3 regions of the Kitasatospora sp. NPDC087271 genome follow, and region 2 is predicted to be linked to each of the others. Evidence: riboswitches for the same ligand, from Rfam matches in the RefSeq annotation. Region 2 holds a riboswitch; each other region holds the start of a gene.
The links. Region 2 has a riboswitch for thiamine pyrophosphate ahead of thiO (glycine oxidase ThiO). Riboswitches for the same ligand answer to the same signal wherever they lie in the genome.

Region 1 (4,745 bases), on a different contig from region 2:
GCGAACCGCGGATGTCCGCCGGGCTCTACGCGCTCTCCCCCGGCGACACCGACCCGCAGACCGCGCACGACCAGGACGAGATCTACCAGGTGATCAGCGGTCGCGCCGAACTGACCGTCGGCGCCGAGACCGCCACGGTCGGGCGCGGCACCGTCGTCTACGTCCCGGCCGGCACCCCGCACCGCTTCCACCACGTCACCGAGGAGCTGCGGGTCCTGGTGGTGTTCTCCCCGCCCGAGGGCTGACCGCCCGCGGACCGACCGTCTAGGGTCCTGGGCATGAGCAAGAGCCTGACGGAAGAACTCTGGGCGGCCATCGAGCCGGTGTACGCCGAGATCCTCGCCCACCCCTTCATCGGTGGCCTCACCGACGGCACCCTGCCGCGTGCGGCCTTCCGCCACTTCGTCGTCCAGGACTCGCACTACCTGCGCGACTACGCCCGCGCGCTCGCCGTCTGCGCCGCCAAGGCGCCCGGCGAGGAGGACGTGCGGGCCTTCGCGGACGACGCGGTCGGCGCGCTGGCCGCGGAACAGGGCATGCACGCCGAGTTCCTGACCGCCTTCGGCGGCAGCGCCGAGCAGGCCGCCGCCGAACCGGTGCTGCCCACCACCCGGGCCTACACCAGCTACCTGCTGGCCACCGTCTACGGCGGCTCCTTCGCCGAGGCCGTCGGCGCGGTGCTGCCCTGCTACTGGATCTACGCCCGGGTCGGCGAGGCGCTGCTCGCCCAGGGCTCCCCAGACCCGCTGTACGCCAAGTGGATCGCCACCTACGGCGACGAGGCGTTCCAGTCCGTCGTCCGCCGGGTGCTGGCGCTCACCGACCGCCTCGGCGAGGAGATCTCCCCGGCCGAACGGCGCCGGGTCGTCGAGCACTTCACGACCACCTCGCGCTACGAGTGGATGTTCTGGGACGCCGCCTGGCGCGGCGAGCGCTGGCCGGTCTGACCGCTGGTCGCAGGGGGTGCGGGGCCCTTGTCGGGGGTCGTCCCCGAGGCCCGCACCCGGGTCTCCCCGGGGCCCCGGGTCGGGGTGATCTAGGGGTTCTCTCCGGGCCGACGGGCCTCGTTCCGGCACTCGTGTCCCCGTACGATCGAAGTACCGAAAGCAAGCGGGATGCGGCACCGGACGGCAGCCGACCCCACGGGGAGAGAAGGAACGGTCATGGCTGAGCTCTGGAAGTCGCTGCCCTCCTGGGTGCGGAACATCGTCATCCCGGTGCTGGTCCTGGTGCTGCTCTGGAACATCGTGGGATTCGTCTTCGGCGTCGTCGGCGCCCTGCTGAGCATCATGATCAAGGTGCTGGTCGTCGCCGGCATCGCCGCCGCCGTGGTGGTCCTGGTGAAGAAGGCCGCCAAGGGCTGAGCAACCGTCGAAGGCCCGGCCCCCCCGGACGGGGGGCCGGGCCTTCGACGTTCCTGGCGCGGGGTCCGGCCGGCCGGAGGCGTGCTGGACCTGCGGCGATCGGCTCGCTACGGTGTTGGGCGTCATGTGCAGGCAACACCGCCTGCCGACGCGGGAGCTCGGAGCACCGGGCTGAGAGGGCGCTGACCGGGACGTCGACGGACGGACCGACGGCTGCGTCGACCGCAGGAACCTGACCGGGTAATGCCGGCGTAGGGAGTATGAGGTCAGATGACCACGTTCGAAGCACAGCCGCAGCCTGCCCGCAGCACCGGGAACAGCGGCACCGGGAACAGCGGCACCGAGGCCGCCACCGCCACCGTCACCAGCGCCGGCACCGGCTACCCCACCCCGGCCTGGCGCAAGGCCTACCGCGAAGGCTCCCGGCCCGACCTGCGGGTCCCGTACCGCGAGGTGCAGCTCACCAACGGCAGGACCGTCCCGCTGTACGACACCTCCGGCCCGTACACCGACCAGGCCTACGAACCCGACGTGCGGCGCGGCCTGCCCGCCCTGCGCGACGCCTGGATCCGCCAGCGCGGCGACGTCGAGGAGTACGACGGCCGCGAGGCGCGCCCCGAGGACGACGGGATCAAGCACACCTCGCCGCGCGGCGGAAACCTGCGCAACCTGGACGCCGTCTTCCCGGGCCGCCCGCGTCGCCCGCTGCGCGGCCGCGGCGGTGCCGCCGTCACCCAACTCGCCTACGCCAAGCGGGGCGTGGTCACCCCCGAGATGGAGTTCGTGGCGCTGCGCGAGGGCCTCGCCCCCGAGTACGTGCGGGCCGAGGTGGCCCGCGGCCGGGCCGTCATCCCGGTCAACGTGAACCACCCCGAGGTGGAGCCGGCGATCATCGGCACCAACTTCCTGGTGAAGATCAACGCCAACATCGGCAACTCCGCCGTCACCTCCTCGATCGAGGAGGAGGTGGAGAAGATGACCTGGGCCACCCGTTGGGGCGCCGACACCGTCATGGACCTCTCCACCGGCCGCAACATCCACACCACCCGCGAGTGGATCCTGCGCAACTCCCCCGTGCCGATCGGCACCGTGCCGCTCTACCAGGCCCTGGAGAAGGTCGACGGCAAGGCCGAGGAGCTGAGCTGGGAGGTGTACCGGGACACCGTCATCGAGCAGTGCGAGCAGGGCGTCGACTACATGACCGTCCACGCCGGCGTCCTGCTCCGGTACGTCCCGCTGACCGCCCGCCGCAAGACCGGCATCGTCTCGCGCGGCGGCTCGATCATGGCCGCCTGGTGCCTGGCGCACCACCAGGAGAACTTCCTCTACACCAACTTCGAGGAGCTCTGCGACATCCTCGCGCGCTACGACGTCACCTTCTCGCTCGGCGACGGCCTGCGCCCCGGCTCCATCGCGGACGCCAACGACGAGGCGCAGTTCGCCGAACTGCAGACCCTCGGCGAACTCGGCCGGATCGCCCGCGAGCGCGACGTCCAGGTGATGATCGAGGGCCCGGGCCACGTCCCGATGCACAAGATCAAGGAGAACATGGATCTCCAGAAGGAGATCTGCGACGAGGCGCCGTTCTACACCCTCGGCCCGCTCACCACCGACGTCGCCCCCGGCTACGACCACATCACCTCGGGCATCGGCGCCGCGATGATCGCCTGGTGGGGCACCGCGATGCTCTGCTACGTCACGCCCAAGGAGCACCTGGGTCTGCCCAACCGCGACGACGTCAAGACCGGCGTGATCACCTACAAGATCGCCGCCCACGCCGCCGACCTCGCCAAGGGCCACCCCGGCGCCCAGGACTGGGACGACGCCCTCTCCGACGCCCGCTTCGAGTTCCGCTGGGAGGACCAGTTCAACCTGGCCCTCGACCCGGAGACCGCCCGCGCCTTCCACGACGAGACCCTCCCCGCCGAACCCGCCAAGACGGCCCACTTCTGCTCCATGTGCGGCCCGAAGTTCTGCTCGATGAAGATCAGCAAAAGCATCAATGAGAAGTTCGGCAACGGTGCGGCCTCGCCCGAGTACGACGAGGAAGCCGTCGAGGGCATGAAGGCCATGTCCGAGGAGTTCAAGGCCCAGGGCAACAAGGTCTACCTCCCGCTGGCCGACTGACGAAGGTCTGACGATGGCGCTGTCCCTTGACACCGAAGAGGCTGTCCTGGGGCAGCGTCTCCTCATCAGCCGGTAGCGTGGTGCTGGGCCATACCCCAGGAGGACAGATGAACCCTGAGCACCTCGCCCTGATCGAGGAGTTCCGCAGGTCCGCCCCGGCGAACTTCAAGATCGAGTTCTCTGGTGACATCGTCATCATGCAGGCGTCGCCCTCGGCCATCCACGAGCGGAACCTCTCCGTTGTCCGCCGACAGTTCGAGGCCCGTGCTCCGGCTGGATACCTCTCCACGGGAAACATGGACCTGACCTCTCCTCAGGTGTCGAAGCTGCGAAACCCAGACCTCACGTATCTCCCCGAAGACGCCATGACGACCACGGAGAACAGGGTTCCGGCCGAGCTGGCTCTCATCGCAGTCGAGATCGTCTCGCCGTCGAACCCGGAGAACGACTGGGTCGGCAAGCTCCGTGACTACCCGCTGATGCAGATCCCGCTCTACCTTTTGGTGGACGCCGCGCAGAAGACCGTCACGCTCTTCAGGGAGCCCGAGGCCGGTCGCTATCGGATGAGGGAAGACGCCGATTTCGGGGAGGTCATCCACATCCCCGAGCCGTTCGGCTTCACCCTCGACACCACGGTTCTGCTCCCGTACTGACGGTCTCGTCCGGTCCGGGCGGTGCGCCAGTGTGGTTGGCCAGCGTGAATGTGCTGGTTCTGGGTTGAAGCTCTGCTCGATGAAGATCAGCCAGAAGATCCGCGCCGAGCACGGTGACGGGTCCAGTGCCGTGGAGACCGAGTTCGACGCCGAGGCGCTGGCCGGGATGGCGGAGAAGTCCGCCGAGTTCGCCGCCCAGGGCAACCGGGTCTACCTCCCGCTGGCCGAATGACGTCCAGCTGCACCTCGCTGCCGCCCCGGTGAGCTTCGACGCTTGCCGGGGCGGCACCGTGTCTGCGCACGGAAGGCGGACGGCAACACACTTGTCCGGACTTCGGACGCGGGCACATCCGGCGTACTACGCTGAGCGCCGTTCCAGTCACCCTCGGTGAGGAGCTGGTATGCCGTACTCGCCGCTGCTGATCAAGCCCATGAAAGAGGCGTGATCCGGTCGGATGGAGTTCTGCATTTTGCAGCTAGTGGCGCTAGAGTGCAGATATGACGGCACTCACCATCCGAGATGTCCCGGACGACCAGATCCAGACCCTGAAGGTCCGCGCGGCCCAGGCCGGCAAGTCGCTCCAGGCATTCATGCAGGACC
Region 2 (12,169 bases):
GAACTGGGCGAGGTCGCCCTGCTCCCGGCGGGCGTCGGTGCACAGGTACAGCCGGGCGTCGGCCAGCCGCCGGCGCGGTGCGTCCGCCGCCATCAGATCAGCATCGCCTGGGCGCGCCGCTTGACCTCGGTGCCGCGGTTCTCCTGCAGCGCCTGGATCGGGCTGCCGGGCAGCGACGGGTCCTCGGTGAAGAGCCACTCCAGGATCTCCACGTCGTTGTACCCGCAGTCGCGCAGCACGGTCAGGGTGCCGGACAGGTGCTTGACCAGCCCCTGGCCGTCGATGAACGCCGCAGGGACCTGCAGCGACTTGTTGGGGCCCCGCCGGACGGCGATCAGCCCGCCGCTGCGGACCAGGTCGCGCACCTCGGTGACGCGCACCCCCCACTGCTCCGAGATGTCGGGCAGGTACATCCACTCGGAAACCAGGGCTTCAATCTTGCTTTCAATCTCACTCACGCCACCAGACTGCCACCTCCACAGCCCCCCGCGCACCAGCCGCTACCCCGCGACCGCCGACTTCAGCGGCACCGAGGGGTCCGCCGCGCGGGCCCGGTCCAGCGCGGTGCCGCGCTCGATCAGCCGGCGGCCCTGGGTGAGGTCGCGCGGCCGGTCGACGGCCAGCAGCGCGCTCGGCACCCCGTCGCGCAGCCAGAGCGCCGTCCAGGAGGCGTCCTGCGGGCCGCCGCGCCACAGCAGTTCGTCGCCCTCGGCGTGCCGCCCGGCGTACTGGACCATCCGCCCGAACTGCTCCGACCAGAAGTACGGCACCGGGTCGTACGGCGGCGCGTCCGCGCCGAGGACGGCGGCCGCCACGGCCTCGCCGGACTGCAACGCGTGGTCCCAGTGCTGGACGGCCAGCCGGGCGCCGGAACGGGCGGACGGGTAGCTGACGCAGTCCCCGGCCGCGAAGACGCCGGGCAGGCCGGTGCGCAGCCGCCCGTCCACCAGGACGGCGCCGGTGCCGTCCAGCTCGACGCCGGAACCGGCCAGCCAGCCCGTCGCGGGCCGGGCGCCGACGCCGACCACGACCTCGTCGGCGGGCAGGTGCGAGCCGTCCGCCAGCAGCACCGCGCCCTCCTCGACGGCGGCCACGCCGACCCCGCAGCGCAGGTCGACACCGGCCTCGGCGTACCAGGCGGCCATCGCCGAACCGACCTCGGCCGGCAGCGCGCCGGGGACGGGCGCCGGGCCCGCCTCGACCACCGTCACCTCGCAGCCGGCCGCGCGGGCGGCGGTGGACACCTCGGCGCCGATCCAGCCCGCGCCGACCAGCACCAGCCGCAGGCCGGGCCGCAGCAGGGCGCGCAGCGCCAGCGCGTCGTCCAGGGTGTGCAGCAGGTGCGCGCGCTCGGCGCCGGGCAGGGCGCGCGGGGTGGCGCCGGTGGCGATCACCAGGGCGTCGTAGGGGAGGTCGCCGGCGTCGGTGTGCAGCACGCCGGGGGCGAGGCCGGTGGCGCGGCGGCCGGTGAGCAGTTCGATGCCCAGGTGCGGGTAGTCGATGTCCAGGGTGGTGGCGTCGGCCTTGCCGAGCAGCACGTCCTTGGAGAGCGGCGGCCGGTCGTACGGCGCGTGCGGCTCCTCCCCGACCAGCGTGATCCGCCCCCGCCAGCCACCCTGCCGCAGCTTCAGGGCGCACTGCGCCCCGGCCAGCCCGGCCCCGACGACGACCACCTGATCCGTTCCGTTCAGCTCTGCCACGCCCGTCACTGTACTCAGCGCCCTGCCGGGGCCACCGGCCCGTCCACCCCGCGTACGGGCCTTCGGCCGGGCCCGCCCCCGGCGTTATGGTGGGGGCACCATCACGGGAGCCCGGCGTACCGGGCTGAGAGGCGGGCTGGCACGGCCCGCGACCGTCCGAACCTGATCCGGGTCATTCCGGCGAAGGGAGAAGAGCAGCCTTGTCACGCTTGCCCGAGGAAACCCACGCCGACGTGCTGGTGATCGGCGGGGGCGTCATCGGCCTCGCCGTCGCCTGGCGCGCCGCGCGGCGCGGGCTGGGGAACATCGTCGTGGTCGACCCCTCCCCCGGCGGCGGGGCGGCCGGGGTCGCGGCCGGGATGCTCGCCCCGGTCACCGAGCTGCAGTACGGCGAGGAGCCGCTGCTGCGCCTCGGCATGGCCTCCAACCAGCGGTACGGGGACTTCGCCGCCGAGCTCACCGAGGCGAGCGGCGGCCTGGACACCGGGTACCGCCGGTGCGGCACGATCGCCGTCGCGCTGGACTCCGACGACCGCGAGGAACTGCGCGAGTTGCACGCCTTCCACCAGCGGCTCGGCCTGGACTCGGCCTGGCTGACCGGCCGGGAGGCCCGCAGGCTGGAGCCGATGCTCGCCCCCGGCGTGCGCGGCGGCCTGCACGTCGCGGACGACCACCAGGTGGATCCCCGCCGGCTGCTGACCGCCCTGGTGGCCGCCTGCGAGCTCGCCGGGGTCGTGCTCCACCGGGCCGAGGCCGTCGGGCTGCTGGTCGAGGACGGCCGCGCGGTCGGCGCCCGGCTCGGCACCGGCGAGACCCGGAGGGCCGACCAGGTGGTGCTCGCGGCCGGCCCGCACAGCCACCGGCTGCCCGGGCTGCCGGAGGGCGTGCTGCCGGCCGTCCGCCCGGTGAAGGGGCAGATCCTGCGGCTGCGGATCCCCGAGGCGTACCGGCCGTTCCTGTCCCGCAACGTCCGCGCGGTGGTGCGCGGACAGCACCTGTACCTGGTGCCCCGGGAGAACGGCGAGCTGGTGATCGGCGCGACCACCGAGGAGCAGGGCTACGACACCACGGTCACCGCCGGCGGGGTGTACGAACTGCTGCGCGACGCCCACGAGTTGGTGCCGGGCATCACCGAACTCCTGCTGCTGGAGACCTCGGCCGGGCTGCGTCCCGGCTCGCCGGACAACGCCCCGCTGCTGGGCCCGACCGCGCTGCCCGGGCTGGTCGCCGCCACCGGCCACTACCGCAACGGCGTGCTGCTCACCCCGGTGACCGCCGACCTGCTCGCCGAGTACCTGGCGACCGGCGAACTCCCCGAGCTTGCACAGCCGTTCACACCCACCCGGTTCTCCCCCGACCGCTCCACCACGAAGGCCTCCGCATGACCGAGATCGCACCACCCCAGACCACACCGGCCCAGATCACACCGGCCCAGACCACGCCGGCCGAGATCGGGCTGACCGTCAACGGCGAGCCCCGCCGGGTGTCCGCCACGACCACCCTCGCGGAGGTGGTGGCCACCCTCAGCGCCGCCCACAGCGGCGTCGCCGCCGCCCTCAACGAGGCCGTGGTGCCGCGCAGTTCGTGGCCGGCCACGGAACTGTCGGCGGGCGACCGGATCGAGATCCTCACCGCCGTCCAGGGAGGCTGACATGGCTGACGACCTGCTGACCATCGCCGGGGAGTCCTTCGGCTCCCGGCTGATCATGGGCACCGGCGGCGCACCCAGCCTGGAGATCCTGGAACGGGCGCTGCTGGCCTCCGGCACCGAGCTGACCACCGTGGCGATGCGCCGGGTCGACGCCGGCACCCAGGGCTCCGTCCTGGACGTGCTGACCCGCAACGGCATCCGGGTGCTGCCCAACACGGCGGGCTGCTTCACCGCCGGGGAGGCCGTGCTGACCGCCCGGCTGGCCCGCGAGGCGCTCGGCACCGACTGGGTGAAGCTGGAGGTGATCGCCGACGAGCGGACCCTCCTGCCGGACCCGATCGAGCTGCTGGACGCCGCCGAGACCCTGGTCGACGACGGCTTCACGGTGCTGCCGTACACCAACGACGACCCGGTGCTGGCCCGCAAGCTGGAGGACGTCGGCTGCGCGGCGATCATGCCGCTGGGCTCGCCGATCGGCTCCGGCCTGGGCATCCGCAACCCGCACAACTTCCAGCTGATCGTGGAGGACGCGGGCGTCCCGGTGATCCTGGACGCGGGCGCCGGCACCGCCTCGGACGTCGCGCTGGCGATGGAGCTGGGCTGCGCGGCGGTGATGCTCGCCTCCGCGGTGACCAGGGCGCAGGACCCGGTGCTGATGGCCGAGGCGATGCGGCACGCCGCCGAGGCGGGCCGGTTCGCCCACCGGGCCGGCCGCATCCCGCGCCGGTTCCACGCCGAGGCCTCCTCGGCGATGGCCGGCCGGGCGGAGCTGGACACCCGCGAGCACCCGGCGTTCTGACGCCCTGGCGCCCGGCACCCACCCGCGTGTGCCGTGTCACAAACCGGGCACAGCCGGGCCCGGAGGCGATGTCCTCCGGGTCCGGCTGCCGCCTGCGGCCCTAGACTCTCCGGGTGGACATGGCACTGCACGACCCCCTGATCGGTACCCTGCTCGACGGCCGGTACCGGGTCGAGCAGCGCATCGCGACCGGCGGGATGTCCACCGTCTACAAGGGCACCGACACCCGGCTGGACCGGGTCGTCGCCCTCAAGGTGATGCACCCCGCGCTGGCCGGGGACGACGGCTTCACCGCCCGGTTCATCCGCGAGGCCAAGGCCGTCGCCCGGCTCTCCCACCCGAACGTGGTGAACGTCTTCGACCAGGGCGCGGACGGCGCCAACGTCTTCCTCGCCATGGAGTACGTGCCCGGCCGCACCCTGCGGGACCTGCTGCGCGACCGCGGCGCACTGTCCGTGCGGGCCGCGCTGGACGTGCTGGAGCCGGTGCTGGCCGCCCTCGGCGCCGCCCACCGGGCCGGGCTGGTGCACCGGGACGTCAAGCCGGAGAACGTGCTGATCACCGAGGACGGGCTGGTCAAGGTCGCCGACTTCGGCCTGGTCCGGGTCCTCGGCACCGCCGACGGCGCGCCCACCTCGACCAGCACCGCGACCGGCGGCACGGTCCTCGGCACCGTCTCCTACCTGGCCCCCGAGCAGATCCTCCCGGACGCCCCCACCGACCAGCGGGTCGACGTCTACGCGGCCGGCATCCTGCTCTACGAGATGCTCACCGGCCGCCGCCCGCACACCGGCGACAACCCCGTCCAGGTGATGTACAAGCACCTGCACGAGGACGTCCCCGCCCCCTCGCTGATCGCCCCGGCCGTCGGCCCCGGGCTGGACGCCATAGTGGCCGGCGCCTGCGCCCGGACGGCCGAGGCCCGCCCGTACGACGCGGTCGAACTGCTCGCCGCCCTCCAGCGGATCCGCCGCACGCTCACCCCGGCCGAGCTGGACGCCGAGCCGCCGGCCTCCACCCGGCCCAGCCCGCGCTACCCGACCAGCGAGCCGACCTCGGTGATCCAGCAGCCGGCGGGGCCCGCCGCCGGGGCGCCGGAGCCCACCAGCGTGCTGGACGTGCCGGCGGAGCTGCTGGACCAGCTGCTGGTCGAGCCGCGCCCGTACGACGAGCCGACCCCGGTGCGCGGGCGCCGGCCCGGCCTGCTGCGCCGCCTCCCCCGCAAGCCGCTGATCTGGGTCGCCGCGCTGACCGCCCTGGTGCTGGCGGTCGGCGGTGCGACGTACGGGCTGTCCGAAGGTCTGTACGGGCCGGTGCCCGGCGTGCTCGGCAAGGACCGGGCCGAGGCGCAGCGGATCCTGGACAAGGACGGCATGCACGGCCGCTTCGTCGAGGTGTTCAGCGAGAGCGTCCCGGCCGGGCAGGTGATCGCCACCGACCCCGGAGTGGGCGCGCGGACCCGCAAGAGCGACACCGTGACGGTGACCGTCTCCAGGGGCCCCAAGCGGATCGCGGTGCCGGACCTGGCCGGGAAGACCGCCGACCAGGCCGCCGACGCGCTGACCGCGGCCCAGCTGACCAGGGGCGGCGTGACCGGGACGTACGACGACACCGTGCCGGAGGGCGTGGTGATCAGCAGTTCGCCGGCGGCCGGGCAGCTGCTCCAGGAGAACACCGCGGTCTCGCTGGTGGTCAGCAAGGGCATGGTGCCCGTCCCGGACGTCACCGGGATGAGCAAGGACGACGCGGCGAAGGCGCTCCAGGCGGCCGGCTTCACGATGCAGACCAGCGGGGTCAACCTGTTCGGCACCGGCAAGGTGTCCAGTCAGTCCCCGGCGGCCGGCGAGCGGCGCCCGCAGCACACCGCGGTGACGGTCAACTTCCCCTTCTTCTAAGGGGATTCCTCCGAACGTCGGCCCGCCCTCAGCGCAGCGGGCCGTCGCCCGGCTCCTCCTGGTGGGAGTAGCGCTGCTCGCGCCACGGGTCGGCGAGGTTGTGGTAGCCGCGCTCCTCCCAGAAGCCCCGGCGGTCGGCCCGCATGTACTCCACCGCGCGGACCCACTTGGGGCCCTTCCAGGCGTACAGCCCGGGGACGATCAGCCGGACGGGGAAACCGTGCTCGGCGGTCAGCGGCTCGCCGTTGCGGTGGGTGGCGAAGATCGTCCGCGGGTCGGCGAAGTCGGCCAGCCGCAGGTTGGCGCTGTAGCCGTACTCGGCCCAGACCATCACGTGGGTGACGCCGGGCGCGGGGGGCTCCAGGTCGAGGAGGGCGGCGGCCGGCACGCCCGACCACTCGTTGCCGAGCAGCGTGAACTTGGTGACGCAGTGCAGGTCGGCGACGACGGTGGTGCGCGGCAGGGCGTGGAAGGCCTCGAAGTCCCAGCTGTGCTTCTCCGCCGAGGCGGTGGCGCCGAACACCTGGAGGTCCCAGGTCAGCGGCTTGAAGCGGGGTACGGGCCCGTAGTGCAGGGCGGGCCAGCCGCGCTGCACGCGCTGCCCCGGGGGGAGCCTCGGGTCAGACGGCGGAAACGGTTCTTGTTCGGACTGACCCATGACTCCATGGTGACAGACGGCGGCCGACGCGCCGTGCGCGCCCCTTCGCGCGACCACACGCCCCGCCCCCAAGAACCGGTGACCGAGCCCGTATCGGCTCAAATCGGATATTCCAAAACATGTCCTAGTGAGTGTGAACTTACTGGAATTTTCTCCCATTTCGATGCCAGGATGCGCAGCGCAGGAGTCACAACAGGCCGTAGCGCAGGGAGGCACCAGCCATGCAGGGCGACCCAGAGGTCATCGAGTTCCTCAACGAGCAGCTCACCGCGGAGCTCACCGCGATCAACCAGTACTTCCTGCACGCCAAGATGCAGGAGAACTTCGGCTGGACGAAGCTCGCCAAGTACACCCGGCACGAGTCCTTCGACGAGATGAAGCACGCCGAGACCCTCACCGACCGGATCCTCTTCCTGGACGGGCTGCCGAACTACCAGCGGCTGTTCCACGTCCGGATCGGCCAGACGGTCAAGGAGATGTTCGAGGCGGACCGCCAGATCGAGGTCGAGGCGATCGACCGGCTGAAGCGCGGGATCGTGGTGATGCGCGCCAAGAACGACGTCACCTCGGCGAACATCTTCGAGGACATCCTGGCCGACGAGGAGCACCACATCGACTACCTCGACACCCAGCTGGAACTCCTGGAGAAGCTCGGCGAAGCCCTCTACCTCGCCCAGGTGATCGAGCAGCCGGACTCCTGAGCCCTCAGGCCGCGCGCAGCGGGGCGACCGGGGTCGGGGCGGCCTGAGTCACGGTGGCCGCCGGCGCGGACGCGGCCTGGTCCTGCGGGTCGGCCAGGCCGAGCTTCGCGGCGAGGCGGGCGGTCGGGCAGGGCCGGGCGCCGTGCTCGCCGAGCAGGGCCTGGATCCGGCGGACGCAGGATCCGCAGTCGGTGCCGGCCTTGCAGCCCCGGGCGATCTGGCGCGGGGTGCCGGCCCCGGCGTCGATCGCCTTCTTCACCTGGTCCTCGGTGACCGCATGGCACATGCACACGTACATCGCGGACTCTCCAGGGTGGTGCGGCGCCGACTGGCGGAACGATCTTGACTAAGGCTTGCCTTACTTCACTAAGCCTCACCTTACCCGGCGATCCGGGCACGAAAAAGCCCCTCCGGGCTCGGGGACCCCGAATCCGGAGGGGCTTTCGTCACATTCGTTCACCGGTGACCCGCCGGCGGCGGCTCACCCGTGGCAGCTCCCGTGGCAGCTCACTGGCCGCGGTACATCTCCGCCACCAGGAACGCCAGGTCCAGCGACTGGCTGCGGTTGAGCCGCGGGTCGCAGGCCGTCTCGTAGCGCTGGTGCAGGTCGTCGACCAGCACCTCGTCGCCACCGCCGACGCACTCGGTCACGTCGTCGCCGGTCAGCTCCACGTGGATGCCACCCGGGTGGGTGCCCAGCGCGCGGTGCACCTCGAAGAAGCCCTTGACCTCGTCGAGCACGTCGTCGAAGCTGCGGGTCTTGTGGCCGCTGGAGGCCTCGAAGGTGTTGCCGTGCATCGGGTCGCAGATCCACACCGGCTGGGCGCCGGACGCGGTGACCTTCTCCACCAGGGTGGGCAGGTGGTCGCGGACCTTGCCCGCACCCATCCGGGTGATGAAGGTGAGGCGGCCGGGCTCGCGCTCCGGGTCCAGCTTCTCGATCAGGGTCAGTGCCTCGTCGACCGAGGTGGTCGGGCCGAGCTTGACGCCGATCGGGTTGCGGACCTTCGAGGCGAACTCGATGTGCGCGTGGTCCAGCTGGCGGGTGCGCTCGCCGATCCACACCATGTGGCCGGAGACGTCGTACAGCTCGCCGGTGCGCGAGTCCACGCGGGTCAGCGCGGTCTCGTAGTCGAGGATCAGCGCCTCGTGCGAGGAGAAGAACTCGACGGTCTTGAACTCCTCCGGCGCCACACCGCAGGCGTTCATGAACGCCAGGGCGTTGTCGATCTCCCGGGCGAGCTGCTCGTAGCGCTGGCCGGCCGGCGAGTTGCGCACGAAGTCCTGGTTCCAGGCGTGCACCTGGCGCAGGTCCGCGTAGCCACCGGTGGTGAACGCGCGCACCAGGTTCAGCGTCGCGGCGGACGCGTTGTACATCCGCTTGAGGCGCTCCGGGTCCGGGATGCGGGACTCGGGGGTGAACTCGAAGCCGTTCACCGAGTCGCCGCGGTAGACCGGCAGCGTCACGCCGTCGCGGGTCTCGGTCGACTTGGAGCGCGGCTTGGAGTACTGGCCGGCGATCCGGCCCACCTTCACGACCGGCACCGAGGCCGCGTACGTCAGCACGGCGGCCATCTGCAGCAGGGTCTTCAGCTTGTTGCGGATGTGCTCCGCCGAGACGCCGTCGAAGGCCTCGGCACAGTCACCGCCCTGCAGCAGGAAGGCCTCCCCGCGCGCCACGGCGCCGAGCCGGGCGCGCAGCTGGTCGCACTCGCCGGCGAACACGAGCGGCGGATAGGAGGCGAGCTCGGCAAGGGTCTTGCGCAGAGCCTCTTGGTCCGGCCATTCAGGCTGCTGCGCCGCGGGCAGGGACTGCCAGGAGCGGTCAGTCCTCGATGTCTCAGTCGTCACGGTCACACCACCAAGGCTACGGGGTGACCCGAGCGATTCGTGACCATTGCCCGAGGGGTGAGACATAACTCGGACAAACACGTGACCGGGCTCACCCTCCCCGCACGATCCGCTACGCTCGAACCATGCACGCGCCCCGCACCCACTCCTGGTGGTGGGCCTCCCCCAAGGGTGGCCCACCGATCGCGCGTTCCTAGACGAACACGACGGCCGCCCCTCGGGGCGGCCGTCGGCGTATGCGCAGACGGCCCTCCGGGAGCGGATCCCAGCACCGCACCTCACCAGTCCCCCGGAAGGAAGCCGCTCCGTGACCGCCACCGCCGACCTGCTCGCCCGCCTCACCGCTCCCGACGCGCCCGCGTTCGCCCTGCTGCACCGCCGCACCCCCCGGCTCGCCCCGGACACCGTCGAGGTGCTGGTGGGCACCGTCGACAGCTACCGGAACCTCGCCGACCTGCCGGTCCGCACCGGCGTCCCGGCCGACGGCCCCGTCCACGACCTGCTCGCGCTCGTCCCGTACCGGCAGATCCGCGAGCGCGGCTTCGAGGCGCACGACGACGGGACCCCGCTGCAGGCCCTCTCGGTGGCCGAACAGCACACCCTGCCGCTGGCCGAACTCGCCGCCGCCCTGCCGCAGTCGCCGGTCTCGCTCACCGGCGGCTCGTTCGACATCGACGACGAGGCGTACGCCGCGATCGTCCGCCGGGTGATCGAGGAGGAGATCGGCAACGGCGAGGGCGCCAACTTCGTGATCCGGCGCGACTTCGGCGCCACCCTGGAGAACTTCTCGCCCGCACTCGCGCTCACCCTGTTCCGGCGGCTGCTGGAGCAGGAGCGCGGCGCCTACTGGACCTTCCTGGTGCACACCGGAGAACGCGTCCTGGTCGGCGCCTCCCCCGAGGTGCACGTCCGCCAGAGCGGCGGCACCGTCGTGATGAACCCGATCTCCGGCACCTACCGCTATCCGACCGGCGGCTCGGACATCGACTCGCTGCTCCGGTTCCTCCACGACCCCAAGGAGCTGGAGGAACTGACGATGGTCGTCGACGAAGAGCTCAAGATGATGTGCACGGTCGGCGACCTCGGCGGCCAGGTGCTCGGGCCCCGGCTCAAGGAGATGTCCCACCTCGCCCACACCGAGTACGAGCTGCGCGGACGCACCTCGCTGGACGTCCGCGAGGTGCTCCGCGAGACGATGTTCGCCGCCACCGTCACCGGCAGCCCGGTGCAGAACGCCACCCGGGTCATCAAGCGGTACGAGCCCGGAGGGCGCGGCTACTACTCCGGCGCGCTCGCCCTGATCGGCCGCTCCGCCAGCGGCGGACAGCTGCTGGACTCGCCGATCTGCATCCGCACCGCCGACATCGACCCGGCCACCGGCCGCCTGGTCGTCCGGGTCGGCGCCACGCTGGTCCGCCACTCCGTCCCCGAGTCCGAGGTCGCCGAGACCCACGCCAAGGCCGCCGGGGTGCTCACCGCGATCGGCGCCCGGCCCGCGCCCGCCCGGCTGCCCGGCCCCACCGGCCCCCGGCTGGCCGACGACCACCGCGTCCAGGCCGCCCTGGACGCCCGGCGGGCCGACCTCGCCCCGTTCTGGCTGCGGATGCAGACACCGACCGTGGTCACCGAGCCCGCGCCGACCCTGGTGGTCGACGGCGAGGACACCTTCACCTCGATGCTCGCCCACCTGCTCACCTCGATCGGCCACCAGGTCAGCGTCGTCCGCTACGACGCGCCCGGGCTGCCCGCCCTGCTGGCGGCGCACCGCGGGCCGCTGGTGCTGGGCCCCGGGCCCGGCGACCCGGCGCTCGCCGACGACCCCAAGATGGCCCTGCTGCGGCCGGTCGTCGCGGACGCCCTGGCAGCCGTCCGGTCCGGAGCCCGCACCGCGCCGCTGCTCGCGGTCTGCCTCAGCCACCAGCTGCTCTGCGGTGAGCTCGGGCTGGCGCTGGGCCGCAAGGACGTCCCGTACCAGGGCGCGCAGGAGAGCATCGATCTGTTCGGCACCAAGCACACCGTCGGCTTCTACAACACGTTCACCGCGCGCTGCTCGGACGCCGACGCGGCCCGGCTCGCCGCCCGGGGCGTCGAGGTCGCCCGGGACGCCGCCACCGGGGACGTCCACGCGCTGCGCGGGCCCGGCTTCGCCGGCCTCCAGTTCCACCCCGAGTCGGTGCTGACCCGCGACGGCGTCGGCATCGTGGCGGGCCTGCTGCGCGAGGCGGCGGCCGTCCGCGGCTGAGCAGCCTGCGGGGGGCCGGTCCGGGACCGGCCCCCCGCCGCACGCGGGATCGCCGAGGCGGCCGGCTCCCGCCGGAGCCGTCAGATGTCGTCGTCCAGCCCCTGCTCGATCGCGTACCTCACCAGTTCCACCCGGTTGTGCAGTTGCAGCTTGCCGAGCGTGTTCTGGACGTGGTTCTGCACCGTCCGGTGCGACAGCACCAGCCGGTCGGCGATCTGCCGGTACGACAGGCCCTTGGCCACCAGGCGCAGGACCTCGGTCTCCCGGGCGGTCAGCTGCGGGACGGCCGGCGCGGAGGCCGGAGCCGGTTCGGCGGCCAGTCGGCGGAACTCGCCCAGCACCAGGCCGGCCAGACCCGGGGTGAACACGGCGTCGCCCACGGCCGTGCGCCGCACCGCGTCCAGCAGTTCCTCCCGCCCGGCCGACTTGACCAGGTACCCGGTCGCGCCGGACTTCACCGCCTCCAGCACGTCCTGGTGCTCGCCGCTGGCCGAGAGCACCAGCACCCGCACCGCCGGGTCCTGCGCGACCACCTGGCGGCACACCTCGGCGCCGGGCAGACCGGGCAGGTTGAGGTCCAGCACGACGACCTGCGGCGAGCAGGCGCGGGCCCGACGCACGGCCTCCTCACCGTCGCCCGCGGTGGCCACCACGTCCAGCCCGGCCTCGGCG
Region 3 (12,169 bases), on a different contig from region 2:
CCGCGGTGGGCGATCACCTGGACGGGCGGCGTGGTGCGCGCCGCCGTCGAGGACGGGTCTGTGCTGGTCACGGGCCCCACGATAGGCGGCGGAAGTGACGCGCAGGCGAAGACGGCCCCAATCCGCGGGGCCGTCTTCGGTGTCGGTCGGTCAGCTCAGCGCCGCCCTGCGGGTCAGCGGGGTGAGCCCCCAGGTGACCAGTGCGGGCACCAGGAAGGCGAACAGCGAGGCGGACGTCCACTCCTGCGGGGTGAAGTGCAGGGCGTCCTGCGCGGAGGTCCAGAAGTCCGTCCACCAGCCGGCCACCGCGGTCGGCGCGATGAACTGGTAGACCGCGAAGCCCAGCACCCACGGCAGCAGCATCAGGCGGCGCGAGGGCGCGTCGGCGGAGAGGTTCCAGCCGTACCGGCCGGCGCCGAAGAAGTAGTCCACCGCCAGCACCGCCAGCAGCGGCACGAAGACCGAGCCGATCAGACCGAGGAAGTTGGTGTAGGTGTCGGTGAACTTGTCGATCTGCAGTGCCAGCACGGTGATCAGCAGGCCGATCCCGCCGGTCAGCACCCGGCGGTCCACCTTCGGCAGCAGGTTCTGCACCGACATCGCGGTCGAGTACACGTTGGCGAAGGACTGGTCCGTCTCGCGCAGCACCAGCACCAGCAGGAACAGCCAGCCGGCCCAGACGCCGAGGAAGGAGTCGAAGATCTTGTTCGGGTCGCCGTCGGACTGCAGCAGGGCCATCAGGCCGAGCACGTAGCACCAGACCTGGGCGATCGTGTAGCCGGAGAAGCTGCCCCAGAACGCCGAGCGTGCGGTGCGCGAGTGCCGGGTGTAGTCGGCGGCCAGCGGGACGAAGGAGATCGACACCGCGATCATCGCGTCGGTGGCGCCCAGGAAGCCGTGCCAGTTGCCGGCGCCCGGGTCGGGCACCCCCTGGCGGCCCAGCTGGACGGTGAAGTACACCATCGCGACGGCGACCGCACCGGCCACGAAGCGGCGCAGCACCGCGATCGAGCCCAGCGGCCAGATGGTCAGCGCGGTGGTCAGCGCGCCCGCCAGGAGCACGAACAGCCAGCGGTAGCCGTCGGTGTGGGCGACGGTCTGCGCGCCCGCCGCGATCGTCAGCAGCTCGAACACGCCCCAGCCGACGCACTGGACGATGTTCAGCACCGTCGGGACGTACGACAGCCGGGTGCCGAACAGCCCGCGCAGGTTCGCCATCGCGGGCGCGCCGGTACGGGCCCCGATCAGCGCGGCCACGCCGAGCATCGCGGTGCCGACCACGGTGCCGGCCACGATCGCGGTCACCGCGGCGGCCAGCGACAGCTCGCCGCCCTTGGCGCCGAGCACGGTCGCGGCGGTGGAGAAGCCGATCAGGCTGACGCCCAGGTTCATCCAGAGCGCGAAGTGGTCCCGGAAGCGCAGCGTGCGCGGCGGCTCCGTGTCCAGCACGAGCGGCGCCTCGGCACGCTCCGGGCGCTCCAGGACGGCGGTCGCCGTGCCGGTGGGGCCCGCGTGACCGCTGTCACCGCCGTGAGCGGTCGGGGACGGTTCGGGGAAACCCTTGGACGCGGGCGCGTCCGAAGAAGAGGATGGCGAAGCAGGCGACATGGCCGATACTCCCTACGCCGGCATTACCCGGACAGGTTCCGGCGGTCTGCGCCCCCTCGACGGTCCGCCCACGATCCCGTGGCGTACGGTCGACCAGCGCACTCTCAGCCTGGATGGTCCAAGCTCCCGCGTGTCAGTTGTGAGCGACAGGCTAACCGGCCCGGGGGTGAACGCCAAGGCCACGGGGTGTGCGGCCCGCATCGCGGGACGCCCGGCGGAGGTGGGGAGCCTCCGGTCGTCGGCCTGGTCTTCGGTTCGGCCGTCGACTTGCTCGTCGCTCGGTCGTCGGTCGGTCGTCGGTCGGTCGTCGGCGCAGGACAGCCTGGTCGGCGGCCCGGCTGTCGGCGGCGGCTAAGGATTCTTATGAGTTATTCAGAGGGGTCCTTACGGCAAACGAATCGGCAGTACGAAAAACTATGGTCCTTGGTTCTGTCAGCTATGGAGGTCGTTCGTGAGCACCGAGCGCGAGGTTGGGCCCACCGGGCCGCAGGGGGAGCAGCCCTCGGGCGGCCAGGCGGCGGCTGTTCCCGCTTCCGACGGCCACGCCTCGGGCGGGCACCAGCCGACACTGGCCTTCGGCCGGGTCCCCGAGCCCGGGGCCGCTCCGGCCGCCGAGGCCGCACCGGCTGAGGCGGCGCCGACGGAGGGCGTTGCGGCCGAGGGCGGTCCGGCCGAGGGCGGGTACCAGCCCACCGTGGCCTTCACCAAGGTCCCCGCGCCGGAGGCGCCCCCGCAGGCCCCGGCCGCGCAGGTCGTCGACGCACCGGCCGCCCCGGTCGACGCCGCCACCGGCTACATCGACGCGCCGCCGCCGGTCCTGCCGCCCGCCCCGCCGGTCCCGGCCGCGCCGGCGGCACCCGTCGCACCCGTCGCCGAGAGCCCGGCCCTGCCGCCGGGTGCCAACCCGTACGCCACCCCGGCCCACGGCGTCCCCGCCGCCGGCCCGCACGACCCGTACGGCACCCCGGCCGCCCCCGGCGCGCCCGCCGCGCACCCCGCGCCCGGCCACCACCCGTTCGGCGCCGGCCAGCCGCTCGGCGGCTGGGGTGCCTCCCACGACGCCGGCGGCGGCGCGGGCTACCCGGGTGGCCCGGCCGGACCGCTCGGCTACCCGGCCGACTACCCCGGCGGCCCCGGCGGCCCGCGCAAGAAGCGCGGCGGCCTGGTCGCCCTGATCGCCGCCGTCGCGCTGGTCGCCGGCGTGGCCGGCGGTGCGCTCGGCGTGACCGTCGCGGACCGCAACGACAGCACCAACAGCGCCGACGACCACCGCAGCACCACCGTCCAGGCCAGCAACACCCAGAAGAACGAGCCCGCCCCCGGCTCGATCGCCGGCATCGCGCAGAAGGCGCTGCCCAGCGTCGTCACCATCAAGGCGCAGGGCAACGGCGAGTCCGGCACCGGCACCGGCTTCGTCTTCGACACCGAGGGCCACATCCTCACCAACAACCACGTGGTCGCGCCGACCCTCAACGGCGGCAAACTGACGGTCAAGTTCGCCGACGGCACGTCCTACAACGCGTCCGTGCTGGGCCACGCCGAGGGCTACGACGTCGCCGTGGTCAAGATCGACAACCCGCCGAAGAGCAAGCTGGCCCCGCTTCCGCTGGCCGACTCCGACAAGGTCAACGTCGGTGACGCCACCGTCGCGATCGGTGCGCCGTACGGCCTGGAGTCCACCGTCACCAGCGGCATCGTCAGCGCCAAGGACCGCCCGGTCGCCTCCGGCGACGAGACCGGCGGCCAGTCCTCCTACATGAACGCCCTGCAGACCGACGCCTCGATCAACCCCGGCAACTCCGGCGGCCCGCTGCTCGACTCCAGCGGCTCGGTGATCGGCATCAACTCGGCGATCCAGTCCAACGCCTCCGCCAACGGCCGGGCCGGCAGCATCGGCCTCGGCTTCGCCATCCCGATCAACCAGGCCAAGTGGGTCGCCGACACCCTGATCAAGACCGGCAAGCCGGTCTACGCCAAGCTCGACGTGCTGCGCAACGACGACTACAAGGGCGACGGCGCGCAGATCCAGACCCGCGACATCCAGGGCCAGCCGGCCGTCACCCCCGGCGGCGCCGCAGACAAGGCCGGTCTCAAGCCGGGCGACGTCATCACCAAGCTCGGCGGAGTGCCGATCGACAACGGCCCCGCCCTGGTCAGCCGGATCTGGACGCACAAGCCCGGCGAGACCGTCGACGTCGAGTACACCCGCAACGGCCAGCAGTTCAACACCAAGGTCACCCTCGGCCAGCGGGACGGCGACAGCTGACCCCCACCCGCACGAAACGGTGTGCACCGAACCCCGCCGGACCCGTTAGGCTGACCTCCGCCTGGAGAGCTGCCCGAGCGGCCTAAGGGAACAGTCTTGAAAACTGTCGTGCGGTGACCCCGTACCGTGGGTTCGAATCCCACGCTCTCCGCTGGTTGGAGAACCACCTGCTCAGGGCGGGTGCCGAGATCACTCGGCACCCGCCTTCCGCGTTTTCGGCGGGCGGGGGTTGACCCTGACACGGTGGCAGGGGGTGGAGTGGGGGCACCATGTTGAACATCGGAGACTTCGCCAGCCACGGCCGGGTGTCGGTGCGGATGCTGCGCCACTACGACGCGATCGGGCTGCTGCGGCCCGCCAGGGTGGACCCGGTCAGCGGGTACCGGTCCTACGAGGCGTCCCAACTCGCCCGGCTCAACCGGGTGATCGCGCTCAAGGAGCTCGGCTTCACGCTGCAGCAGGTGCGGGCCGTCCTGGACGAGCAGGTGGACGCGGCCGAACTGCGCGGGATGCTGCGGCTGCGCCGGGCCCAACTCGCCGAGGCGATCGCCGCGGACGAGCAGCGGCTGACCCGGGTGGAGGCGAGGCTCCGGACGATCGAGAGCGAGGGGACCATGTCCGCACACGACGTCGTACTGAAGCGGGTGCCGTCCGTCCGGGTGGCCGAACTGACCGCGGTGGCCGCGAGTTACCAGCCGGAGGACATCGGGCCGGTGATCGGCCCGCTGTTCGCGGAGCTGTGCCGGCGGCTGGCCGAGGCCGGGATCGCCGAGGCGGGCCCGTCCGTCGCCCGGTACGAGGACGTGCCGGAGGGCGAGGGCACGGTGCTGATCCGGGTGGCCGTCCCGGTCGGGCCGGCGGTGGAGCCGGGCCGGTACGGCTTCGCGGTGCTCGACCTGCCGCCGATCGAGGAGGCGGTGACGGTCGTGCACCGCGGCTCGATGGACGAGGCGATGGGGAGCTTCCAGGAGCTGGCCCGCTTCATCGACGCGAACGGCTACCGCTCGGCCGGCTACGCCCGGGAGCTCTACCTGGAGTGCCCGGACGACCCGGCGCGGTGGGTCACGGAGTTCCAGGAGCCGGTGGTCCGCCGGTAGGCCCGGTCCGGCCGGGGCCCACGCCCGCAGATCCGCCGGGGGCCCACTTGCCCGGCCTCCGGCGGGCGGGCAGAGTGCGGTGGAGGCGGCTGGCGGCGAGTGGAGGCGGCGATGGGTGACCTGACGGACCGACTGGCGCAGGGCCTTCCGGCCGGGGCGGTGGTGGTGGATCCGGACGTGACCGCCGCCTACCGCCACGACATGGCCGGCTTCTGCGCCGCCGGTGCGCCCGCCGTGGTGGTGTTCCCGGAGACGGTCGAGCAGGTGCAGCACGTGCTGCGCACCGCCACCGCGCTGCGGGTGCCGGTGGTGCCGCAGGGGGCGCGGACCGGGCTGTCGGGGGCGGCGAACGCCGTGGACGGCTGCATCGTGCTGTCGATGGTGAAGTTGAACCGGATCCTGGAGCTCGACCCGGTGAACCGGATCGCGGTGGTCGAGCCCGGCGTGGTGAACGCCGAACTTTCGCGAGCAGCCGGTGAGTTGGGCCTGTCGTACCCGCCGGACCCGTCCAGCTGGGAGTCCTGCACGATCGGCGGCAACATCGGCACCGGCGCGGGCGGGCTCTGCTGCGTGAAGTACGGCGTCACCAGCGAGTACGTGCTCGGCCTGGACGTGGTGCTGGCGGACGGGCGGCTGCTGTCCACCGGGCGCCGGACGGCCAAGGGCGTGGCCGGGTACGACCTGACCCGGCTGCTGGTCGGCTCGGAGGGCACGCTGGGCGTGGTGGTCCGGGCGGTGCTCGCGCTGCGGCCCGCGCCGGCGCCGCAGCTGGCGCTGGCGGCGGAGTTCCCGAGCGCGGACGCGGCGGGCGCGGCCGTCTGCGAGGTGATGGCGTGCGGCCTGACCCCGTCGCTGATGGAGCTGATGGACGCGGTCAGCGTGCGGGCGGTCAACGACCTGGGGCGGATGGGGCTGCCGGAGACGACCCGGGCGCTGCTGCTGGTGGCCTTCGACGGGCCGGACCGGGAGGCCGGGCTGGCGCGGGTGGCGGAGCTCTGCCGGGCGGCCGGGGCGACCGAGGTGGTGCCGGCCGAGGACGAGGCGGAGTCGCAGCTGCTGCTGGAGGCCCGGCGACTGGCACTGCCCGCGCTGGACCGGTTGGGCACCACGATGATCGACGACGTGGCGGTGCCGCGCTCCCGGCTGGCCGAGATGCTGAACGGCGTGGCGCTGATCGCCGAGCGGCACGCGCTGACCATCGGGGTGGTCAGCCACGCCGGGGACGGCAACACCCACCCGATCGTGATCTTCGACGGCTCGGACGAGGAGCAGGCGGCGCGGGCGCAGCGCTCCTTCGACGAGATCATGGCGCTGGGGCTGGAGCTGGGCGGCACGATCACCGGGGAGCACGGGGTGGGGCTGCTCAAGCGGGACTGGCTGGCGCGCGAGCTGGGGCCGGTCGCGCTGGACCTCCAGCGACAGCTGAAGGCGGTCTTCGATCCGCTGGGAATCATGAACCCGGGCAAGATGGTGTGATGTTATTTCTCCCATATTCCAGTACGACTTTCCGATGGTCTGGGAATGGCTGGAAAAGTCGACATGGGAGGGTGGTCGAACTTTTCGGGGGCGCGTTTCCTGATTTCCCTGCGCCGGGGTGGTGCGCCTGGTGGTTCGTGTGACGGCGGAGCGCCCTGCCTGGAGGGCCTTCCAGGAGGTCATCGCCCGGTCAAAGTGCCAGCTCGATAGGGGTGTGTCGGCGCACTGTCCGATTTTCGGTCCGTTATGCGCAGCCCGGGTGGATATCACGCTAACGGGCGAAAACTGCTTCGCCGACTAGTGCTTTGTCGATTTGTTGCGGAAGTCTGTCTCTCGGCGTCGCAGCCCGCAGGTGTTCGTCTGGCCGGCGAACTCCCGCACCCCCTGCTCGACAATTGCACGATTTACAGCTTCTTGGAGGCTCTCATGGCTCGCATCCACACCCGCCGGGTGGCCGGACTCCTGCTCGCCGCCCCGCTCGCGGCCGGCCTGCTGCTGGCCGGCGCCGGCGCTGCGGCCGCCGACAACGGTGCGGGCGCCGGTGCCGGCTCCAACGCCGGCGTGGTGTCCAACGTCGGCACGGGCAACGTGTTCGGCGGGGTCGACGGCAACTACATCTCCACCCAGCAGACCGCCACCGGGACGGGTGCCTCGAACCAGAACAACACCCTCGCGGTGAAGGACAACGCGGGCACCATCCTGGCCGGGCAGTCCAACAAGAACATCAACGTCGTGTTCGCCCCGATCTTCCACTGATCCGATCGGGCACCACCGACGGCGGGGGCGCCGGAGGTGGGCGGCCGCGGGTGAGCTGAGCACTCGTGGAGGGGCTCGAACCAGTCTCCGGGCGGAATCCCCGCCCGGGCGCGGATCAGAACAGCGCATGACCGGCCAGCGGAAAGGGTCACCGTGAAGCCGGCCTCGTGGGCGGTGCCGCCATCGGCACCGCCCACGAGTGCGTCCGGAGCCGGGAGCGAACCGCCCGGGCCCGCTCGTCGCCGGCTGCCCGTCGCCGCCGACATCGCCCGGGACCGCCCGGGACCGCCCGTCGAGGCAGGCCCGGACGGCCCGGACGCGTCCAGCGAGGGCCCGCGCCCGGAGCCGTCGGTGTTCGGCGGTACGGTTGCGCTCCGACAGCGCACCACGTGCCCGGGCCCGGGAAGGACGGCCCGGCCGGGGCGGCGACCGCGGCAACCGGAGGAGAGGGCGCGCGATGGCGGCGGAGGAGGAGGGCCTGACCGGCCCGGGCGAGGCCTGGCCTGCACCGGAGCCGGATCCGCGATCCGGGCCGGACGCCCGCCGGGAGCCGGCGGAGCACCGGCCCGAGCCGAAGTCCGTGCCCGAGCTGCTGCTCGGCCGCCCGCCGATGGCCCGCCCGCTGCCGACCTTCGAGGCCGAGGCCGCGCCCGCCGAGCCCGGCCCGCTGTTCGTGGACTGGCTCGCCACCGCGCTGGCCGCCGGCGTGCCGGACCCGCAGGTGGTCACCCTCTCCACGGTCGACGCGGACGGCCTGCCGGACGCCCGGGTGCTGGTGCTGCGCGACGTCGACGCGGCCGGCACCGGCTGGGTCTTCTCCGCCGCCGCCGACAGCCCCAAGGGCCGCCAGCTGGCCGACCACCCGGCCGCCGCGCTGACCGTCTACTGGCCCCAGCTGGGCCGCCAGGTACGGGTCCGCGGCACCGTCGAGCGGGCCGCCGACCTGGTCGCCGCCGCCGAGTTCGCCACCCGCTCCCCGGACGCCCGGGTCGGTGCGCTGGTCGGGCGGCAGAGCGAGCCGATGGCCTCGCTCGCCGAGTACGACGAGGCCGTCGCCGTCGCCCGCCGCCGCCTGGAGGCCACCCCGGACGCCGTCGCGGCCGGGCACGCGGTCTACACCCTGTGGGCGCACGAGGTGGAGTACTGGCAGGGCGACGCGCAGCGCCGGCACGTCCGGCTGCGCTACACCCGCACCGGACCGGTCCGGACCCCGGAGTGGTCGCGCACCCTGCTGTGGCCGTGACGACCTGACGGTCCAAGGGCCCGGCCCTTGGACCGACCGTGCTGCCCTACCGCCGCCCGGTCAGCGTGGCTCCCACGCTGGCCGCCACCACACAGCCGATCCCGGCCAGCTGCGGCACGCCCAGCAGCTGGCCGAGCACCACCAGGCCGACCAGCGCGCTGACCGCCGGCTCCAGACTGACCAGCACGCTGAACACCCGCTGCGGCATCCGCCGCAGCGCGGTCATCTCCAGCGCGTACGGGATCACCGGCAGCAGCAGCGACACCCCGGCCACCGCGGCCAGCAGCCCCGGCGGCGAGGCGCCGGGCGCGGTCAGCCCGTCCCAGGCCTGGCCGAGTCCGAACGGCGCCAGGGCGAGCGCGCCGACCGTCATCGACACCGCCAGGCCCTGGAAGCCCTGGAAGGCGGCGCCGACCTTGTCCGTGAACAGGATGTACGCGGCGTAGCAGGCGGCCGCCCCGAAGGCGTAGAGGAGTCCGACCGGGTCGAGCCCGCCCCCGTCGCCGCCCTCGCCGAGCAGGGTCAGCAGGACGACGCCGCCGGCGGCGAGCAGCGCCCAGAGCAGGTGGCTGGCACGCCGGGCGAAGACCAGGGCGACCGCGAGCGGGCCGAGGAACTCGATGGTCGCGGCGGTGCCCATCGGCAGCCGGTCGATCGCCCCGGCGAACAGGAAGGTCATCCCGGCCGAGGCCACGCCCAGCAGGGCCGCCGCGGCGAGGTCGCGCGGGCGCTTGTCCCGGAGCCGGGGCCGGGTGACGGCGAGCAGGATGACCGCCGCGAAGCCCAGCCGCAGGAAGGTGGTGCCGCTGACCCCGAGCGGGCCGAACAGCGGCTTGGACAGGGCGATCCCGGTCTGCACCAGGAACATCGCGGTCAGACAGAGAAGCGGCGCCGGGATCCTCTCCGGGCGCCGCAGGACCTTCGGGAGTCGGCCGGTGGGCCGGCCGGGGGGCGCGTCGGGCGGTGCCGTGGAGCCGGGTGCCCCGCCTCGTCGCCAGCTGCCCCGCTCGCCGGCGGGCTCGCCCTGGGGGGCGGGCGGCATGGCAAGCGCCTCGGCGACGGCGGCAGCCGGCATCGGGGCGGTGGTTTCGCTGGGAGGGGAGGTGGGCATATGGGCGAGTTTGCCGTAAGGAGTGATGAACGGGCAAGCTCGTTACAATTATCGGGACGGATGCGGACGGGTACGGCCGAAAGGGTGGGCTCCCCCGGTGCGTCCGGCGTGGTTGCCGCATTCGTCCGATGGTCCGTCAGTAGCAAGGGCGGGTGCGCTATCTCCGCCCCGTGGCCCTGCTCGCCGCCTCCCTCGTGCTCCTGCTGGCCACCGACGGGACGGGCGTGAGCGCCGGGGCCGCCGCCCTCCCTCGCATCCGGGCCCTCACCCTGCCCGACCGGTTCGGCCCGCCCAGGATCCACGACGACTTCACCGGTCCCGCCTTCGACGCCTGCACCGCGCCGCCCCTCGACACCCTGCGGGCCTGGCACGGGGCCTCCCCGTACGGCGCGCTCGGCATCTACGTCAGCGGCGCCCAGCGCGGCTGCGGCCAGCCCCGGCTCACCGCCGAGTGGGTGCGCCAGGCCCGCGCACTGGGCTGGCGCTTCCTGCCGGCCCACGTCGGGCTCCAGGCGCCGTGCAGCGAACTCGGCAACAAGCCGCGCCGGATCGACCCCGCCCACGCGGTCGAGCAGGGCCGGGACGAGGCCACCGAAGCCGTCCACGCGATGGGCTCGCTCGGATTCGGCAAGGGCGGCCCGGTCTACCTCGACATCGAGGCCTACCCGATGCGCGACCCCGCCTGCGGCCAGGCGGTGGTCGACTTCGCCGTCGGCTGGACCCAGGCCCTGCACGCCGCCGGCTACCGCTCCGGCTTCTACTCCAGCCTCGACTCCGGCATCGCCGACCTGGCCGCCGCCGCCCGGGCCGGCAGCTTCCCGCTGCCCGACGCCCTCTGGTACGCCCGCTGGGACGACCGGGCCGACACCTCCGACTCCGGCGCCCTCGGCTCCGACCTCTGGGGCTACCACCAGCGCGTCCACCAGTACCGCGGCAACGTCGAGGAGACCTACGGCGGCGCCGCCCTCACGATCGACCGCAACCACGTCGACGGCCCGACCGCGGGCTGACGCGTCGCCGGTCCGTGATGCGGGCAACGGGGCCGGGATACTGACAGCGGGCGGGGCGGGGCGGCACAATCGGGCACGTCCGCGCGCATTACCGCCCGGTAGGTGCCGCAGGCGCAGCCGCCAGTGCCGCCAGGTCAAGGAGGACCCGTGTTCAGCACGATGCAGGACGTCCCGCTCACCGTCGCCCGGATTCTGGAGCACGGGTCCACCATCCACGGCCGGTCCACCGTCACCACCTGGGACGGCACCGGGCCGGTCGTGCGGACGTACGCCGAGGTGGGGGCGCGGGCCGCGCAGCTCGCCCACGCGCTCCGCGACGAACTGGGCGTGACCGGGGACGACCGGGTCGCGACCCTGATGTGGAACAACGCCGTCCACCTGGAGGCCTACCTCGCCGTCCCCGCGATGGGGTCCGTGCTGCACACGCTCAACCTGCGGCTGCCCGCCCACCAGCTGTCGTTCATCGTCAACCACGCCGCCGACCACGCGGTGATCGTGGACGGCAGCGTGCTCCCGCTGCTCGCCGCCGTCCTGCCGGACCTCGCACCGACGCTCCGGCACATCGTGGTGAACGGCCCCGGCGACCGCTCGCTGCTGGCCGGCTTCCCGGGCACCGTGCACGACTACGAGGAACTGATCGCGGGCCGGCCCACCGCCTACCCGTGGCGCGGCGACCTCGACGAGCGCGAGGCCGCCGTGCTCTGCTACACCTCCGGCACCACCGGGGACCCGAAGGGCGTGCTCTACAGCCACCGCTCGGTGTACCTGCACTGCCTCCAGGTCAACACCGGCGACAACTTCGCCTTCACCCCGCGCGACACCGCGCTCCCGGTGGTCCCGATGTTCCACGTGAACGCCTGGGGCATCCCGCACGCCGCCTTCATGTCCGGCGCCAACCTGCTCATGCCGGATCGTTTCCTCCAGCCCAAGCCGATGGCCGAGATGATCGCCGCCGTCCGGCCCACCGTCGGCGCCGCCGTCCCGACCATCTGGAGCGGCCTGCTGGACGAGCTCGACGCGGGCGACTACGACACCTCCAGCCTGCGCATGGTGGTCATCGGCGGCAGCGCCTGCCCGCCCTCGCTGATGAAGGGCTTCGAGGAGCGCCACGGCATCCGCGTGCTGCACGCCTGGGGCATGACCGAGACCTCGCCGCTCGGCTCCTTCGCCCAGCCGCCCGGCGGCCTCACCCCGGAGGAGGAGTGGCCCTACCGGGTCACCCAGGGCATCTTCCCGGCCTCCGTCGAGGCCCGGCTGGTCGGCCCGTCCGGTGAGCGGATGCCGCACGACGGCGTCGCGGCGGGCGAGCTGGAGGTGCGCGGCCCGTGGATCGCCGGGGCCTACTACGGCGGTGCCGGGCAGGACCCGCTCCGGCCGGACGACAAGTTCTCCGAGGACGGCTGGCTGCGCACCGGCGACGTCGGCACCATCACCGCCGACGGCTACCTGACCCTCACCGACCGGGCCAAGGACGTGATCAAGTCCGGCGGCGAGTGGATCTCCTCGGTCGAACTGGAGAACCAGTTGATGGCCCACCCCGAGGTGGCCGAGGCCGCCGTGGTCGCCGTCCCGGACGAGAAGTGGGGCGAGCGCCCGCTGGCC

Region 1: it holds a riboswitch for thiamine pyrophosphate, as region 2 does, so the genes downstream of both, thiC (phosphomethylpyrimidine synthase ThiC) here and thiO (glycine oxidase ThiO) in region 2, are expected to answer to the same signal.
Region 3: it holds a riboswitch for thiamine pyrophosphate, as region 2 does, so the genes downstream of both, ACIO9K_RS04970 (purine-cytosine permease family protein) here and thiO (glycine oxidase ThiO) in region 2, are expected to answer to the same signal.

The regions. Positions count from the first base shown of each region.
Region 1 covers NZ_JBIUYQ010000002.1:635,491-640,235, forward strand. The annotation lists gene ACIO9K_RS05945 (cupin domain-containing protein) at 1-245, shown strand, start outside; gene tenA (thiaminase II) at 279-947, shown strand; gene ACIO9K_RS05955 (DUF5326 family protein) at 1,164-1,364, shown strand; TPP riboswitch at 1,505-1,639, shown strand; gene thiC (phosphomethylpyrimidine synthase ThiC) at 1,635-3,491, shown strand; gene ACIO9K_RS05965 (Uma2 family endonuclease) at 3,599-4,144, shown strand; partial or broken gene ACIO9K_RS05970 (phosphomethylpyrimidine synthase ThiC) at 4,194-4,376, shown strand; gene ACIO9K_RS05975 (FitA-like ribbon-helix-helix domain-containing protein) at 4,643-4,745, shown strand, end outside.
Region 2 covers NZ_JBIUYQ010000016.1:151,461-163,629, forward strand. The annotation lists gene thiE (thiamine phosphate synthase) at 1-93, opposite strand, end outside; gene ACIO9K_RS25455 (Rv2175c family DNA-binding protein) at 93-458, opposite strand; gene ACIO9K_RS25460 (FAD-dependent oxidoreductase) at 501-1,709, opposite strand; TPP riboswitch at 1,794-1,906, shown strand; gene thiO (glycine oxidase ThiO) at 1,910-3,085, shown strand; gene thiS (sulfur carrier protein ThiS) at 3,082-3,351, shown strand; gene ACIO9K_RS25475 (thiazole synthase) at 3,353-4,150, shown strand; gene pknB (Stk1 family PASTA domain-containing Ser/Thr kinase) at 4,270-6,045, shown strand; gene ACIO9K_RS25485 (molybdopterin-dependent oxidoreductase) at 6,074-6,703, opposite strand; gene bfr (bacterioferritin) at 6,925-7,404, shown strand; gene ACIO9K_RS25495 ((2Fe-2S)-binding protein) at 7,409-7,702, opposite strand; gene ACIO9K_RS25500 (class II 3-deoxy-7-phosphoheptulonate synthase) at 7,912-9,321, opposite strand; gene ACIO9K_RS25505 (anthranilate synthase family protein) at 9,563-11,497, shown strand; gene ACIO9K_RS25510 (response regulator transcription factor) at 11,578-12,169, opposite strand, start outside.
Region 3 covers NZ_JBIUYQ010000002.1:399,474-411,642, reverse strand. The annotation lists gene ACIO9K_RS04975 (glycerophosphodiester phosphodiesterase family protein) at 1-71, opposite strand, end outside; gene ACIO9K_RS04970 (purine-cytosine permease family protein) at 151-1,608, opposite strand; TPP riboswitch at 1,601-1,748, opposite strand; gene ACIO9K_RS04965 (S1C family serine protease) at 2,060-3,874, shown strand; tRNA gene ACIO9K_RS04960 (tRNA-Ser) at 3,938-4,025, shown strand; gene ACIO9K_RS04955 (MerR family transcriptional regulator) at 4,144-4,971, shown strand; gene ACIO9K_RS04950 (FAD-linked oxidase C-terminal domain-containing protein) at 5,083-6,447, shown strand; gene ACIO9K_RS04945 (hypothetical protein) at 6,874-7,203, shown strand; gene ACIO9K_RS04940 (pyridoxal 5'-phosphate synthase) at 7,661-8,446, shown strand; gene ACIO9K_RS04935 (EamA family transporter) at 8,493-9,557, opposite strand; gene ACIO9K_RS04930 (glycoside hydrolase domain-containing protein) at 9,710-10,567, shown strand; gene ACIO9K_RS04925 (long-chain fatty acid--CoA ligase) at 10,715-12,169, shown strand, end outside.